3 regions of the Streptomyces sp. NPDC093097 genome follow, and region 2 is predicted to be linked to each of the others. Evidence: riboswitches for the same ligand, from Rfam matches in the RefSeq annotation. Region 2 holds a riboswitch; each other region holds the start of a gene.
The links. Region 2 has a riboswitch for cobalamin ahead of ACIQE0_RS11875 (CoA-acylating methylmalonate-semialdehyde dehydrogenase). Riboswitches for the same ligand answer to the same signal wherever they lie in the genome.
Positions count from the first base shown of each region.

Region 1 (5,578 bases), on a different contig from region 2:
GGGCCGGCGGCCGGTGATCTACACCACGGCCCGCTGGTGGGAGCTCTGCACGGGCGGCAGCCGGGCCTTCGGCGCGACCCATCCGCTGTGGCTGGCGGACTATTCGGGGGCGGCGCGGCTGCCCGCGGGCTGGTCGGTCCTGAGCATCCGGCAGTACGCCGCGCACGGCCCGCTGCCGGGTGACCAGGACCGCTGGAACGGGACCCTGGCCCAGCTCAGGAGGTTTGCCAACGGATGAGACGGGTGTGGCGGCTGAGACGCCTCCGCGTGAACACTGCGGGGGTGTCACCGTGGCGCCCGGCCCAGTTCATCTTCCGTTCACCCGTCGTCCGTACGGTCCCGACGACACTGACCATCGAACGGATTGCCTGGGTGAATGGAACACATCACGCTTCTCATCGGGATCGTGATCGTCACGGCCTTGGTGTTCGACTTTACGAACGGCTTCCACGACACGGCCAACGCGATGGCCACCACCATCTCCACCGGGGCCCTGCGGCCCAAGACCGCGGTGGCGATGTCGGCGGTACTCAACCTCGTCGGGGCGTTCCTGTCCGTTGAGGTGGCCAAGACCATCTCCGGCGGCATCATCGACGAGAGCGCCGGCATCAGACCAGAAGTGATCTTCGCCGGCCTGGTCGGCGCCATCGTCTGGAACCTCGTGACCTGGCTCGCCGGCCTCCCCTCCAGTTCCTCGCACGCCCTCTTCGGTGGTCTCATCGGCGCGACCCTGGTGTCCGTCGGCACCGGCGGGGTGCACGGCGAGGCCGTCGTGATGAAGGTCCTGATCCCGGCGGTGGCCGCGCCGTTCGTCGCGGGTCTCGCCTCGATGGCGGCGACCCGGCTCACCTACCGGCTGGCCCGCGGCCGCGACGAGGCCGACACCGCCAAGGGCTACCGCGCCGGCCAGATCGCCTCGGCCGCGCTGGTCTCGCTGGCCCACGGCACCAACGACGCGCAGAAGACGATGGGTGTGATCACCCTCGCGCTGATCACCGGCGGCGTCGTCGCCCCGCATGCCGACCCGCCGATGTGGGTGATCGCCTCCGCGGGCCTGGCCATCGCGCTCGGTACCTACCTGGGCGGCTGGCGGATCATCCGCACCATGGGCAAGGGCATCACCGACATCCAGCCGCCGCAGGGCTTCGCCGCCCAGACCAGCGCCGCGGCCACCATCCTGGCCTCCTCCCACCTCGGCTTCGCGCTCTCCACCACCCAGGTCTGCTCCGGCGCCGTGATGGGCTCCGGGCTCGGCCGCAAGGGCGGCGTGGTGCGCTGGGCCACGGCCGGCCGGATGGTCGTGGCGTGGTTCCTGACGCTGCCGGCCGCGGCGCTGGTCTCCGCGGGGGCCGCGCTCCTCGTCGACCAGGGCACCTGGGGCGTGGCGGCCACCGCCGGCCTGGCGCTGGCGGTCTGCGGCGGCATCTGGGTCGCCTCCCGGCGCAAGCCGATCGACCACACCAACGTCAACGAGGGTCCGGCGGAGCCGGCCGGTGTCGTCACCGCCGCGCTCCAGACCGTCGCCCCGCCCCCGGCGGGTCCCCTCGCCCCGGCGGCCACCGAGGCGGCCGCGGCCACCGTGCCCGCCCAGGCCACCGCGGCCGTCATCCCCACCCAGCACGGCCCGGCCGACTCCCCCGCCCAGCCCGCGACGGCCTCCTCCTGACGGCCCGGCCGCACCGACCTTAAGGACAACGCAATGCACATCGACTGGGCAGCTCTCGGCGAGGTCTTCGGCGTCACCCTCGCGGTGACGGTGGGGCTCGTGGGCCTGTTCACCGTCGGCATCGTGGGCACCTCCCGCAAGCCGGCCGCGGACGGCGGGGCCTCGACCGCACCGGGCGCGGGCGCGCGGGCCGGGGCGCTGGTGGCCTTCGCGCTCTGCGCGGCGGCGGTGGCGTACGGGATCTATCTGATCGTCGCCGCCTGAGAACGACGCCGGCGAAGCCGGCGGGACGGGGCGTCCGGAGGGCGCGGCAGCAGCCGCGGCGCCGGGCGCCCCGTTCGTGCGCCGGGGCCCCTCTGTGGTCTTGGCCACAGGTCCCGCGGTGGCGCTGCGTCGCAGGTCAAGGGCGAGTTGACGGGCGTCGCGGGGCGTGGTGGACTGCCGGGGCCAATCGGCGACAGCAGAGGAAGTCCGGTGCGAATCCGGCGCGGTCCCGCCACTGTCACCGGGGAGCGCTCCTCCGACGAGGGCCACGGTCCGTACGTTTCCGTACGGGCGGGAAGGCCGGGGGAAGCGCCGATCCGGGAGCCAGGAGACTCTGGTCGCCGTCACGTCGAGCCAGGGCGCGGACCCTGAGTGAGGACATACCGCCATGCCCGGCTGCCCATCGAGAGCCTCTCTGCCCGTTGCCCACGGGCCCCTTCGGTGCCTGACGGCGGCCTGATCCGGTGCGCGGCGAACACGCGGGATACGCGTGCGGCGCGGTCCTGGGCTTCCTCGGTGATCTGATCGCGGCGGATCCGCGGCGCGGCCATCCGGTGGCCGCGTTCGGCCGGGCCGCGGCCGCCGTCGAACGCCGGCTGTGGCGCGACCACCGCGGCCACGGCGCGGCCCACGCGGTGCTGTGCGCGGGCGGCGCGGCCGCCGGCGCCGCGCTGCTGGAGCGTGCCGTGCGGCACCGCCCTGGCGCCCGGACCGCGTTGACCGCGGCCACGGTGTGGGCGGTCCTGGGCGGCACCTCGCTCGGCCGGGAGGCGCGGGCCGTGGGTGGTGCGCTGGCCGCCGGTGATCTGGAGGTGGCGCGGGAGCGGCTGCCGCATCTGTGCGGGCGCGATCCGCAGGCGCTGGACGGCCCGCAGATGGCCCGCGCGGTGGTGGAGTCGGTCGCCGAGAACACCTCGGACGCGGTGGTCGGCGCCCTGGTGTGGGGCGCGCTGGGCGGGGTGCCCGGACTGGTGGCGTTCCGCGCGGTGAACACCCTGGACGCGATGGTCGGTCACAAGTCGCCGCGCTACCGGCGGTTCGGCTGGGCCGCGGCCCGCCTCGACGACGTCGCCGGCTGGCCCGGCTCCCGGCTGACCGCCGCGCTGACGGTCCTGGCGGGCCCGGACCGGCGCGGTGCGCTGCGGGCCTGGCGGGCGGACGGCGGCGCGCACCCGAGCCCCAACGCGGGCCCGGTGGAAGCCTCGTTCGCCGGTGCGCTGGGCATCCGGCTGGGCGGCACCCTGGCGTACGGCGGGCGGGTGGAGCACCGGCCGGTGCTCAACGGTGGGGCGCGGCCCCCGAAGGTGTCCGATGTCGAACGGGCGGTGCGGCTCTCCCGGCGGGTGAGCGCGCTGGCGCTGGGCGTCACGGTTGCGGGACGGCTGGCGGCGGACGCCGTGCGGCGCGGGAAACTGAGCGGGAGGGGCGCGCGGTGAACGGGCGCGGGAAGACGGCCGGTGGGCTGCTGGTGGCCGGGACGACGTCCGACGCCGGCAAGAGCGTGGTGACGGCCGGGATCTGCCGCTGGCTGGTGCGGCAGGGCGTGAAGGTCGCGCCGTTCAAGGCGCAGAACATGTCGCTGAACTCGTTCGTGACCCGCGAGGGCGCGGAGATCGGCCGGGCGCAGGCGATGCAGGCGGCCGCGGCCCGGGTGGAGCCGACCGCGCTGATGAACCCGGTGCTGCTCAAGCCGGGCAGCGACCGCAGCAGCCAGGTGGTGCTGCTGGGGAAGCCGGTGGGCGAGTTGAGTGCGCGTGGCTACCACGCCGGCCGGCAGGAGCAGTTGCTCGGGACCGTGACCGACTGCCTGGCGGAGCTGCGGCGCACCCACGACGCGGTGATCTGCGAGGGCGCGGGCAGCCCCGCGGAGATCAACCTGCGGCGGACCGACCTGGTCAACATGGGCCTGGCCCGGGCGGCACGGATACCCGTGGTGGTGGTCGGCGACATCGACCGTGGCGGGGTCTTCGCGTCGTTCTTCGGGACCACCGCGCTGCTGGCGAAGGAGGACCAGGCGCTGATCGCCGGCTACCTCGTCAACAAGTTCCGCGGCGACGTGACGCTGCTGGAGCCGGGGTTGGAGATGCTGCGCTCGCTCACCGGGCGGCGCACCTACGGCGTGCTGCCGTTCGCGCACGGGCTCGGCATCGACGAGGAGGACGGAATGGGGGTCCCCCCTGCTCGAACGAAGTCGAGAGTTTGGGGGAGGGTCTCGCTGCGCGGGGCCGTACGGGAGTCGGTGGTGGCGCCGCCCGCGGGTGAGGACATCCTGCGGGTCGCGGTCTGCGCCGTCCCGCTGATGTCCAACTTCACCGACGTGGACGCGCTGGCCGCCGAACCGGGCGTGGTGGTGCGGTTCGTGGACCGGCCGGAGGAGCTGGCCGACGCGGACCTGGTGGTGCTGCCGGGGACCCGCGGCACGGTCCGGGCCCTGGAGTGGCTGCGCGAGCGCGGGCTGGCCGACGCGGTGGCCCGGCGGGCCGCCGAGGGCAGGCCGGTGCTGGGCATCTGCGGCGGTTACCAGATGCTGGGCGAACACATCGAGGACGAGGTCGAGTCGCGCGCGGGCGCGGTGGACGGGCTGGGGCTGCTGCCCGTACGGGTGCGGTTCGCCCGTGAGAAGACCCTCGCGAGGCCGGTGGGTCGAGCGCTGGGCGAGCGGGTGGAGGGCTACGAGATCCACCACGGGGTCGCCGAAGTGACCGGCGGGGACGAGGCGTTCCTCTGTGATGACCGAGGACAGAGCCTGGACGGCTGCCGGGTGGGCTCCGTATGGGGCACGCACTGGCACGGCTGCCTGGAGAGCGACGGTTTCCGGCGGGCGTTCCTGCGGGAGGTGGCGCGGGCGGCCGGCCGGCGCTTCGTCCCGGCGCCGGACACCAGCTTCGCCGCGCTGCGCGAGGAGCAGTTGGACCGGCTCGGCGATCTGATCGAGGAGCACGCCGACACCGGGGCGCTGCTGCGGCTGATCGAGGAAGGGGCGCCGGAGGGGCTGCCGTTCGTGCCTCCGGGGGCGCCGGACGTGCCGGGCGTCTCCGCGTGCGCGGAGCCGAAAGAGCCCGTACCGCCGCGCACTTGGCGGTCCCCGGAACAGCCCCGCGAAAGCAGAGCCGACGGCGAAACTGTTGCACAGCCTGCGGTCGGTGACGCATCTGATCACAGCGCCTCCTTCGAAAGGGGTACCCGTTAAATGGCCTCGGCCCCATACCCGTTCACCGCTGTTGTCGGCATGTCCGACATGCGGCTGAGCCTGCTGCTCAATGCCCTCTCGCCGGCCATCGGCGGCGTGCTCGTTCGCGGGGAGAAGGGCACCGCGAAATCGACGATCGTGCGCGGCCTCACGGCGCTGATGCCGCTCATCGACGTCGTCCCGGGCTGCCGCTTCGCCTGCGCCCCCGCCGACCCCGACCCCGGCTGCCCCGACGGCCCCCACGAAACGGGCGCCGCCGAGGACCGGCCCACGCGGATGGTCGAGTTGCCGGTGGGCGCGTCCGAGGACCGGCTGGTCGGTGCGCTCGACATCGAGCGGGCGCTCGCCGAGGGGGTGAAGGCGTTCGAGCCGGGACTGCTCGCGGCCGCCCACCGGGGAATCCTCTACGTCGACGAAGTCAACCTGCTCCATGATCATCTGGTCGACGTGCTGCTGGA
Region 1 covers NZ_JBIVOW010000010.1:48,333-53,910, forward strand. The annotation lists gene ACIQE0_RS18755 (GH25 family lysozyme) at 1-238, shown strand, start outside; gene ACIQE0_RS18760 (anion permease) at 377-1,666, shown strand; gene ACIQE0_RS18765 (hypothetical protein) at 1,700-1,930, shown strand; cobalamin riboswitch at 2,129-2,265, shown strand; gene ACIQE0_RS18770 (cobalamin biosynthesis protein) at 2,395-3,366, shown strand; gene ACIQE0_RS18775 (cobyric acid synthase) at 3,363-5,120, shown strand; gene ACIQE0_RS18780 (putative cobaltochelatase) at 5,121-5,578, shown strand, end outside.
Region 1: linked by a shared signal. The riboswitch ahead of ACIQE0_RS18770 (cobalamin biosynthesis protein) and the one ahead of ACIQE0_RS11875 (CoA-acylating methylmalonate-semialdehyde dehydrogenase) in region 2 are both predicted to bind cobalamin.

Region 2 (5,578 bases):
GGTCCTGGCGAGTGCTGACGTGATCGAGACTCCCCGCGCGGCTCTGCTCGCGCCACCCCGCCAAGCTGCGGATTCCCTACGGTCCGGGGCTGTGAATCTGCGAATGTTGCGAATTGTGCGGATGCTATGTTCGCAAGGTACTGCCGCTGCGGGGCCGCGCGGTAGCACCCGGCGGCACCGGTTCCCGCGGTCCCGCGACGAGGAGGTGGGCGATGGCCCGTCGACCGGCCGACCGCAAGGTCTACGCGCATGCCAAGCTGCGCCGCCTGCGTCGCGAGCACGGCATGAACCAGGTCGACCTGGCACGCGCCCTGGGCATCTCCACCAGCTACGCCAACCAGATCGAGCAGAGCCAGCGCCCGCTGACCGCACCGGTGCTGCTGCGGATCGCGGAGGTCTTCGGCGTCGACGCGGAGTTCTTCTCCGACGCCGAGGAGGACCGGCTCGCCGCCGACCTGCGGGCCGCCCTCGCCGACGAGGCGTGCGGGGTGCCGCTGCCCGCCGCCGAGGAGATCACCGAAGCCGCCCGCGACCACCCGGAGGTGGCCCGCGCGCTGGTCTCCCTCCACCGCCGCTACCGCGACACCGCCGAACAGGCCGCCGCCCTCGGGGCCCCCGGCGCGCACGACGGCCTGCTGCCCGCGACCGAGCCGCACGACGAGGTCCGGGACTTCTTCTACACCCACCACAACCACTTCGAGCCCCTGGACACCGAGGCCGAGCGCGCGGCCGAGAGCATGGGACTGCGGCCGGGCCGGTCCGCCGACCCGCTCACCGCCCGCCTCGCCGAGCGGAGCGGCGTCCGGGTGGTGCAGACGGCGCCGGGCCGTGCCGCCGACGCCCGGCGGTACGACCCCGACACCGGTCTGCTGTTCCTCTCCCCCTGGCTCAGCGACGGCCAGCGCGCCTTCCAACTCGCCACCCAGCTCGCCCTGTTGGAGCACGGCCCACTGCTTGACCAACTCGCCGCCAGCGCCGTGGAGTTGACCTCGCCGGAGTCCGTGGCGCTGGCCCGCATCGGCCTGGCCAACTACTTCGCCGGTGCCCTCCTCATGCCGTACACCGCCTTCCTCGCCGCGGCCGAGGGCGTGCGCTACGACATCGAGCTGCTCTCCGCGCGCTTCGGCGTCGGCTTCGAGACCGTCTGCCACCGCCTGAGCACCCTCCAACGCACCGGTCGCCGGGGCGTCCCCTTCTCCTTCCTCCGCGTCGACCGGGCCGGCAACATCTCCAAACGCCAGTCGGCGACCGACTTCCACTTCTCCCGCCTCGGTGGCACCTGCCCGCTGTGGACGGTGTACGAGGCGTTCTCGGCGCCCGGCCGGATACTGCCCCAGGTCGCCGAAATGCCCGACGGCAAGCGGTACTTCTGGATCGCGCGGACCCTCACCCGCGGCGGTTTCGGCCACCACGCCCCGCGCGCCGAGTTCGCCATCGCGCTCGGCTGCGAACTGCGCCACGCCCACCGCCTCGTCTACGCCGAGGGCATCGCCCTGGACGACCCCCGCGCCGCCACCCCCATCGGCCTGGGCTGCCGCATCTGCGAACGCCGCGACTGCGCACAGCGGGCCCGCCCCCCGGCCGGCGGCCGCCTGGCCATCGACCCGGACCGCCGCACCTATGTGCCCTACCCGGTGGAGTCGGGGACCCCCCTCGGCTGAACCTCCGCGCTCCCGGGCACGACAAGGCCCCAGGGCGCGACCCGATGCCCTGGGGCCGTTCGCCAGAAGGGGGAGCGGATCGCGCTATCCCCAGATCGCCTGCGCCAGCGCGGCCCCGATGAAGGCCGCTCCGAGGCCGGCGGTGATGCTGCCCACGACGTTGGCCGCGGCGAAGAGCCGCGCGCCGTCCTCGGTCAGGCGCAGCGTCTCGTAGGAGAACGTCGAGTAGGTCGTCAGGGCCCCGCACAGCCCGGCGCCGACGAGCAGTTGCACATGAGGGGATGCCGCTCCGGCGGCCACCGCACCGGTGACCAGCCCGAGGATCAGGCTGCCGAGGACGTTGATGGTGAAGGTCCCCCAGGGGAAGACGGTGTCGTGGCGGCGCTGGACGGCCCGGTCGGTCAGATACCTCAGGGGGGCGCCGATCATCGCGCCTATGAGGACGAGGGCCCAGTTCACGCCGTGGTCTCCTGCTGGTCGGTGGTGCGGTCGGCCCGGACCCCGTCGCGGGTCGCCGGTGCCTGGTCCATGAGTGCGCTGCGGTTCCGCCCGGTCATCGCGTCCGCCACCCGATCACGCGCCGGGTCAGCGCGGCGGCGAGCCACACCGCCGCCAGCGCGGACAGGGCGGTCAGGACCAGGTAGGCCAGCGCGGCGCCGGCGCGGTGCTGCTTGACCAGCAGCTGGATGTCCACCACGTACGTGGAGAACGTCGTGAAGCCGCCGAGGACGCCGGTGCCGAAGAAGGGCCGGACCAGTCGGTGCGCCGACCAGGCGTCGGTGATGACGACCATGAACACGCCGATCACGGCGCAGCCGAGGACGTTGATGCCCACGGTGGTCCAGGGGAAGGCGCCGGGGGCGGTGGGCCACGTCAGGGAGGCTCCGTAGCGGGCGGCGGCGCCCAGGGCCCCGCCGACGGAGACCGCGCCGATCACCGGCCACTGATCCGTGGGCGAAGGGCGCCGCGCACGGCGCAGGCGGTCCAACGGTCCGGTGCCTGGGGCGACGGATTCCGCAAGAGCCTCGGTCCGAGGGGGTTCCACGCGCACTTCTCCTACTCGCCGGCACCCCGGAAAAGGGTGCGCCTGATCGCAAGTAGGGACCGTTGGCGGCACATGGTGCTGCGGTTCGGGTACGGCGGGCCCCACCGCCGTCACGGCGCCGAGGGACGGTGGCCGTGGGTGCCCAGCGTAGCGCCTGGCGGGTGGGGCTCCAACACGGACAGCGATGTGCGGTTACGTGGTGGGGGTGGACTTACTAGGACGTCCAACTATATGTTCGGGGGCAAGGCCCGCGGTGCAGGGAAGCCGGTGCGATTCCGGCGCGGTCCCGCCACTGTGACCGGGGAATGCGCTCCCCGAACGAGACCGGCCACTGACGGAGAGTCCGTCGGGAAGGCCGGGGAGCGTGTGCTGATCCGGGAGTCAGGATACCGGCCGCGGGGTGTTCCGTGTTGTCCACGAGGATGGAGCAGACACGCATGGCACCGGTATGCACCCGCGCTCCCGACCGGCGAATCCGACGGGCGCCGAGCGGCGACCTCTGACGGTGGCCCAGCCCTGCGTATCCCGCGCCGCCCGCCCGCGCCGTTTCGGCGTCCGTGCGGGCCGGTGCGCCATCCCCGGATCTCACCTGACGGAGAGCAGGCATTCATGGTCCGTGAACTGGCACATTTCATCGGCGGCAAGCACACCCCGGGCACCTCGGGGATCTATGGCGATGTGTACGACCCCAACACCGGCGCGGTCCAGGCCCGCGTCCCGCTCGCAGGCCGCGCAGAGACCGAGGCGGCGATCGCCGACGCCGCCGAGGCCCAGCGCGCCTGGGGCGAGTGGAACCCGCAGCGCCGTGCGCGGGTGATGATGAAGTTCCTCCAACTGGTCGACGGGGAACGGGAGTCGCTGGCCCGGCTGCTGTCGTCCGAGCACGGCAAGACGGTCGCCGACGCCCACGGTGACCTGCAACGCGGCCTGGAAGTGGTGGAGTTCGCCGCCGGGATTCCGCACCTGCTCAAGGGCGAGTTCACCGACAACGCCGGCACCGGCATCGATGTGCACTCACTGCGCAGCCCGATCGGCGTCACCGCCGGCATCACCCCGTTCAACTTCCCCGCGATGATCCCGCTGTGGAAGGCCGCGCCCGCCCTCGCCTGCGGCAACTCCTTCGTCCTCAAGCCCTCCGAGCGCGACCCCTCCGTGCCGCTGCGGCTGGCCGAACTGTTCCTGGAGGCAGGGCTTCCGCCGGGCGTCTTCAACGTCGTCAACGGCGGCAAGGAAGCGGTCGACACCCTGCTGTCCGATTCCCGGGTCGGTGCGCTGGGCTTCGTCGGCTCCACCCCGATCGCGGCGCACATCTACGCCACCGCCGCCGCGCACGGCAAGCGGGCGCAGTGCTTCGGCGGCGCCAAGAACCACATGATCGTGATGCCGGACGCCGACCTCGACCAGGCCGTCGACGCGCTGATCGGGGCGGGTTACGGCTCGGCGGGGGAGCGCTGCATGGCGATCTCCGTGGCCGTGCCGGTCGGCGAGGCCACCGCCGACGCCCTGGTGGAGCGCCTGAAGGAGCGCATCGGGAAGCTGCGCATCGGCCGCAGCGACGACCCCGAGGCCGACTTCGGACCGCTGGTCAGCCGGGACGCCCTCGACCGGGTGCGCCGCTATGTCGACATCGGGGTCAACGAGGGCGCCGAACTCGTCGTGGACGGCCGCGGGTTCACCCTCGACGGCCACGAGAACGGCTTCTTCGCCGGCCCCTCGCTCTTCGACCGCGTCGCCACCCAGATGCGGGTCTACCGGGAGGAGATCTTCGGTCCCGTGCTGTGCGTCGTGCGGGCCGCGAACTACGAGGAGGCGCTGCGGCTGCCCAGCGCGCACCCGTACGGCAACGGCGTGGCGATCTTCACGCGGGACGGGGACACCGCCCGCGACTTCACCCGCCGGGTGAACACCGGCATGGTCGGCGTGAACGTGCCCATTCCGGTACCGGTCGCCTACCACACCTTCGGCGGCTGGAAGCGCTCCGGTTTCGGCGACCTGGGCCAGCACGGGCCGGACGCGATCCGCTTCTACACCCGCACCAAGACCGTCACCTCGCGCTGGCCCTCCGGGGCCAAGGAGGGCGCGAGCTTCACCATCCCGACCATGGGGTGAGCGCCATGACCACCACCATGCTCACGGAGGACCAACTCGCCCTCGTCGAGGCGACGCTCGACTTCACCCAGGACCATCTCACCCCGCACGCCGTGGAGTGGGACCAGACCAAGCACTTCCCGACCGACGTCCTGCGCAAGGCCGCGGGGCTCGGCCTGGGCGGGATCTATGTGCGCGAGGAGAGCGGCGGCAGCGGGCTCGGCCGCACCGACGGCGCGCTGATCATCGAGACCCTGGCCTCCGGCTGCCCGTCCATCGCCGGCTTCGTCTCCATCCACAACATGGTCGCCTGGATGATCGACCACTACGGCGACGCCGCCCAGCGCGAGCGGTGGTTGCCCAGGCTGTGTGCCATGGAGGACCTGGGCAGTTACTGCCTGACCGAACCGGGCGCCGGCTCGGACGCCGCCGCCCTGCGCACCCGTGCCCTGCGCGACGGCGACCACTACGTCCTCACCGGCGTCAAACAGTTCATCTCGGGCGCCGGGGCCTCCCAGGTCTACGTCGTCATGGCGCGCACCGGCGACGACGGCCCGCGCGGCATCTCCGCCTTCCTTGTCGACAGGGACGACCCCGGGCTGTCCTTCGGCCCCAACGAGAAGAAGATGGGCTGGAACGCCCAGCCGACCCGCCAGGTGATCCTCGACCAGGTGCGGGTGCCCGCCGACCGGCTGCTCGGCGGGGAGGGCGCGGGCTTCCGCATCGCCATGCACGGGCTGAACGGCGGCCGGCTCGGGATCGCCGCCTGCTCCCTCGGCGGCGC
Region 2 covers NZ_JBIVOW010000005.1:376,783-382,360, reverse strand. The annotation lists gene ACIQE0_RS11890 (short-chain fatty acyl-CoA regulator family protein) at 213-1,661, shown strand; gene crcB (fluoride efflux transporter CrcB) at 1,746-2,120, opposite strand; gene ACIQE0_RS11880 (fluoride efflux transporter FluC) at 2,215-2,706, opposite strand; cobalamin riboswitch at 2,965-3,097, shown strand; gene ACIQE0_RS11875 (CoA-acylating methylmalonate-semialdehyde dehydrogenase) at 3,316-4,815, shown strand; gene ACIQE0_RS11870 (acyl-CoA dehydrogenase family protein) at 4,821-5,578, shown strand, end outside.

Region 3 (5,578 bases), on a different contig from region 2:
GACGCAGAAGCACTTCGGCGGCTCCAGCGCGGAGATCCCCGGCATCGGCCAGATCGGCTACATCGGCTTCACCGCCTTCGTCCTGAACGTGTTGGTGACGGTCGTGCTGACGCTCGTCCTGAAGGCCCTCAAGGCCCCTGACGGCGCCGACGAGACCGTCCCCGACGACTACACCGCCGACCGCGGCGACAAGGGCGTCACGCCCGACCTGCCGCCGGCCCCGGCGGAGGCACCGGCCGGGCACTGACCCCGAACACCCCTCACTGGTCGCCGCGCATCCCCGGACGCGCGGCGGCCCGCCGGTCTACGTCAGCTCCAGCCACCCGCCCTCTTCCTCGCGGGCATGTATCCGGGCGGTCTCCTCGAAGTGTTCGGGGGACATGCGGGGCGGCCGGTCGGTGGGCGGGGCCATGGAACTTCCTCCTTCCGCGCTCGGGTTGGAGTGGGACGACAGCTGCTTCCGACCATAGCGGCGGGCACTGACAGTCACCGGCACACGTCCAACGCCCCGCCTCCGCATCTCGGTTGGCGCCGCCACACTGGTCTCATGAACATCACGATCAGGCCCATACGCCAGGCGGAGTTCGAGACGGTCGGGGAGCTGGTGGTGGAGGTGTACCTGGCCGACGGCCTGCTGACCGGGGCGGACGATCCGTATGCGGCGGTGCTGCGGGACGTGGCGCACCGGGTGGCGCACGCCGAGGTGCTGGTGGCCGTGGACGGACAGGGCGGGGCAGACGGGACGGACAGGTCGGACGGGACGGTGCTCGGGGCGGTGACGTTCGCCGCATACGGGAGTCCGTACGCGGATCTGGCCGGGCCCGGGGAGGGCGAGTTCCGGATGCTGGCGGTGCGGAGCGAGGGGCGCGGGCGCGGCGTCGGTGAGGCGCTGGTGCGGGCCTGCCTGGCGCGGGCGCGGACGCTGGGGCTGCGCGGGATGGTGCTGTCGAGCCAGCGGCACCTGCTGCCGGCGCACCGGCTCTACCACCGGCTGGGGTTCGTACGGGCGGCCGAGCGGGACTGGAACCCGGTCCCGGAGGTGCGGCTGTGGGCGTTCGCCCAAGAGCTGGCCTGAGGCGTTTTCCGGCGGTGGACGGGCGGTGCGGCGGTTGGTGCGCCCGTAGGAACGGCATGAGCTACGACACAAGATGTGGGGGTGCATGCTGGGAGCAACACAAGATGTATGCTCTTCCTCGCTGTCGCCCGCAGGGGAATCCGGTGCGAATCCGGAACTGTCCCGCAACGGTATGAGAGCGCAGGATACGGCCCGTTTCATGGGGAATCCGCGCTCCCGAGTCCGAAGACCTGCCGATGGTACGTCCGCACCGCCATCGGTGCGGCGTCGAGACGTCCGGGCCCCGAGGGATGGGTCGGTGGACGGAGCGCGGCCGGCCCGCGCACCCCGGTTCACCGCGGGGTGCCCCCTTGCCTGCCCGCGCGCCGTTGCAGCCGCCGCCCTCCCGGCCCCCGCCGAGTGAGGGAGAGCATCAGGTGACCATCGCGCCAACGGAGCCCGCGTCAGACGCCGAGGTCGTGCAGCCCGTGGTGGCCGCGCCTCCCGCGGCCGAGGACGGGCCGGGCGTCGCCCTGCTGCGCACGCTGACCGAGCTGACCGCGGACCTGACCGCGACCGACCCGGGCAAGGTGGCCGCCGCCGCGCTGCGCGGCCGGCACCCCGGCTCCGACGCGGCCGAACTGCGGTCCCTGGCGACCGAGGCCGCGGCCGGGCTGATCGCCGACGAGCCGCAGTACTCCAAGCTCGCCGCGCGCCTGCTCACCCTGGCCATCGCCGAGGAGGCCGCCGGCCAGGGCGCCTCGTCCTTCTCCGCCTCGATCGCGGTCGGCCACCGGGAGGGCCTGATCGCGGACGCCACCGCGGAGTTCGTCACCACGCACACCGCGCGGCTGGACGCACTGGTGGACGCGGCGCTGGACGAGAGCGCCGACGACCGCTTCGGGTACTTCGGCCTGCGCACCCTGCACTCGCGCTACCTGCTGCGGCACCCCATCACCCGCAAGGTGATCGAGACGCCCCAGCACTTCCTGCTGCGGGTGGCCTGCGGTCTGGCCGAGGACGGCTCCGCGCGGGCGCTGGCGGACGTCGCCGAGCTGTACCGGATGACCAGCACGCTCTCCTACCTGCCGTCCTCCCCCACGCTGTTCAACTCCGGCACCCGCCACCCGCAGATGTCCTCCTGCTACCTGCTGGACTCCCCGCTGGACGAGCTGGACTCGATCTACGACCGCTACCACCAGGTGGCCCGGCTCTCCAAGCACGCCGGCGGGATCGGGCTGTCGTACTCCCGGATCCGCGCCCGCGGTTCGCTGATCCGCGGCACCAACGGGCACTCCAACGGCATCGTGCCGTTCCTGCGCACCCTGGACGCGTCGGTGGCGGCGGTCAACCAGGGCGGCCGGCGCAAGGGCGCGGCCTGCGTCTACCTGGAGAGCTGGCACGCGGACATCGAGGAATTCCTGGAGCTGCGGGACAACACCGGCGAGGAGGCCCGCCGGACCCACAACCTCAACATCGCGCACTGGATCCCGGACGAGTTCATGCGCCGGGTGGAGGCGGACGCCGACTGGTCGCTGTTCTCCCCGTCGGACGTGCCCGAGCTGGTCGACCTGTGGGGCGCGGAGTTCGACACCGCCTACCGGGCGGCGGAGGCCGCGGGCAAGGCCCTCAAGCAGGTGCCGGCCCGGCTGCTGTACTCCCGGATGATGCGCACCCTGGCGCAGACCGGCAACGGCTGGATGACGTTCAAGGACGCCGCCAACCGCACCGCCAACCAGACCGCCGAGCCCGGCCGGGTCGTGCACTCCTCCAACCTGTGCACGGAGATCCTGGAGGTCACCGACGACGGCGAGACCGCGGTCTGCAACCTGGGGTCGGTCAACCTCGCCGCGCACCTGGGCGCGGACGGCGAGATGGACTGGGAGCGGCTGGACGCCACCGTCCGCACCGCCGTGACCTTCCTCGACCGGGTCGTGGACATCAACTTCTACCCGACCGAGCAGGCCGCCGCCTCCAACTCCCGCTGGCGGCCGGTCGGTCTGGGCCTGATGGGCCTCCAGGACGTCTTCTTCCGGCTGCGGCTGCCGTTCGACTCGGCGCAGGCGCGGGAGCTGTCGACCCGTATCTCCGAGCGGATCATGCTGGCCGCCTACGAGGCGTCCGCCGACCTCGCCGAGCGGCACGGCCCGCACGCGAACTGGTCCGCGACCCGTACGGCGCGCGGTGTGCTGCACCCGGACCACTACCCCAACGCCGAGCCCCGCTGGGCGGACCGCTGGGCGGCGCTGCGCACCCGGATCGCCGCGACCGGGATGCGCAACTCCCTGCTGCTGGCCATCGCGCCGACCGCCACCATCGCCTCGATCGCCGGTGTCTACGAGTGCATCGAGCCGCAGGTCTCCAACCTCTTCAAGCGCGAGACGCTCTCGGGTGAGTTCCTCCAGGTCAACACGTATCTGATCGAGGAGCTCAAGGAGCTGGGCCTGTGGGACGCGCGGACCCGCGACGCGCTCCGCGAGGCCAACGGCTCGATCCAGGAGCTGTCCTGGATCCCCGCCGACGTCCGCAACCGCTACCGCACCGCCTGGGAGATCCCCCAGCGCGCCCTGATCGACATGGCCGCGGACCGCACGCCCTACCTGGACCAGAGCCAGTCGCTCAACCTCTTCATGGCGTCGCCGACCATCGGCAAGCTCAGCTCGATGTACGCCTACGCCTGGAAGCGCGGCATCAAGACCACGTACTACCTGCGCTCGCGGCCGGCGACCCGGATCGCCCAGTCGGCCCGCGCCGCGTCCGTCCCCGCCCAACTGCCGGTGACCGACCCCGAGGCGGTCGCCTGCTCCCTGGAGAACCCCGAGTCCTGCGAGGCATGCCAGTAATGACCCCCCACCCGTCACCCGACCACCTCCCCTCATCGACGGCACTGCGCGCCGACGGAACCTCCGCCGAAAAGCGCACGAAGAACCTCCTCGACCCGGGCTTCGAGCTCACCCTGCGCCCGATGCGCTACCCGGACTTCTACGACCGGTACCGGGACGCGATCAAGAACACCTGGACGGTGGAGGAGGTCGACCTGCACTCCGACGTCGCCGACCTCGCCAAGCTGTCCCCGGGCGAGCAGCACCTCATCGGCCGCCTGGTGGCGTTCTTCGCCACCGGTGACTCGATCGTCGCCAACAACCTGGTGCTGACGCTCTACAAGCACATCAACTCCCCCGAGGCGCGGCTCTACTTGAGCCGTCAGCTCTTCGAGGAGGCGGTGCACGTCCAGTTCTACCTGACGCTGCTGGACACCTACCTGCCCGATCACGACGACCGGGCCGCCGCCTTCGCCGCGGTGGAGAACATCCCCTCCATCCGGGAGAAGGCCCAGTTCTGCTTCAAGTGGATGGACCACGTGGAGCAGATCGAGCAGCTGGAGACGAAGGCCGACCGCCGCCGCTTCCTGCTCAACCTCATCTGCTTCGCCGCCTGCATCGAGGGCCTGTTCTTCTACGGCGCGTTCGCGTACGTCTACTGGTTCCGGTCGCGTGGTCTGCTGCACGGTCTGGCCACCGGCACCAACTGGGTCTTCCGCGACGAGTCGATGCACATGGAGTTCGCCTTCTCGGTGGTGGACACCGTCCGCCAGGAGGAGCCCGAGCTCTTCGACGACGCGCTCCAGCAGCAGGTCATCGACATGCTCAAGGAGGCCGTGGAGGCCGAGCTGCAGTTCGCCCGCGACCTGTGCGGCGAGGGCCTGCCGGGGATGAACACCGCGTCGATGCGCGAGTACCTCCAGTGCGTCGCCGACCAGCGGCTGCGCCGCCTGGGCTTCCCGGCCGTCTTCGGCTCGGAGAACCCGTTCTCCTTCATGGAGCTGCAGAACGTCCAGGAGCTGACCAACTTCTTCGAGCGGCGCGCCTCGGCCTACCAGGTCGCCGTCGAGGGCTCGGTCTCGTTCGACGACGACTTCTGATCCCACCGCCGCGACCTGCCGGAACGGCCGCCCGCCGTCGAATATGAGCGTTCGATGCGCGGGCGGCCGTTCCGGCAACCGGAGCCTGCCCCACCGCATCTACGGAAGTATGGACGGAAGGAAAAAGCGCCGCCGCTATATCGACTACCCCCGGCAGGGCCGTACGGGAGTGCGCCGCTGGCTGCCGTCGTGGCGGCTGTGGCTGGGGTCGTTCGGGTTTCTCCTGGCCTGTCTGGCAGGGCTGTTCGCGGTCGTGTACGCGAAGATCGACATCCCCGGCGAGAACGCGCTGGCCGCCCGGGAGGCCACCGTCTACTACTGGGCGGACGGCAGCCAGATGGTCAGCGTCGGCGCCGTCAACCGCCAGAACATCTCGCTCGACAAAGTCCCCAAACACGTCCAGAACGCGGTGATAGCGGCGGAGAACGCCACCTTCTACGACGACCACGGCGTCTCGTTCACCGGCATCGGCCGCGCCGTGGTGAACATGGTCTCCGGCGGGGACACCCAGGGCGGTTCGACCATCACCCAGCAGTTCGTGAAGAACACCTATCTCTCGCCGGAGCAGAGCGCCACCCGCAAGATGAAGGAATTCATCATCG
Region 3 covers NZ_JBIVOW010000008.1:151,306-156,883, reverse strand. The annotation lists gene mctP (monocarboxylate uptake permease MctP) at 1-247, shown strand, start outside; gene ACIQE0_RS16420 (GNAT family N-acetyltransferase) at 548-1,075, shown strand; cobalamin riboswitch at 1,178-1,328, shown strand; gene ACIQE0_RS16415 (ribonucleoside-diphosphate reductase subunit alpha) at 1,492-3,897, shown strand; gene ACIQE0_RS16410 (ribonucleotide-diphosphate reductase subunit beta) at 3,897-4,976, shown strand; gene ACIQE0_RS16405 (transglycosylase domain-containing protein) at 5,086-5,578, shown strand, end outside.
Region 3: linked by a shared signal. The riboswitch ahead of ACIQE0_RS16415 (ribonucleoside-diphosphate reductase subunit alpha) and the one ahead of ACIQE0_RS11875 (CoA-acylating methylmalonate-semialdehyde dehydrogenase) in region 2 are both predicted to bind cobalamin.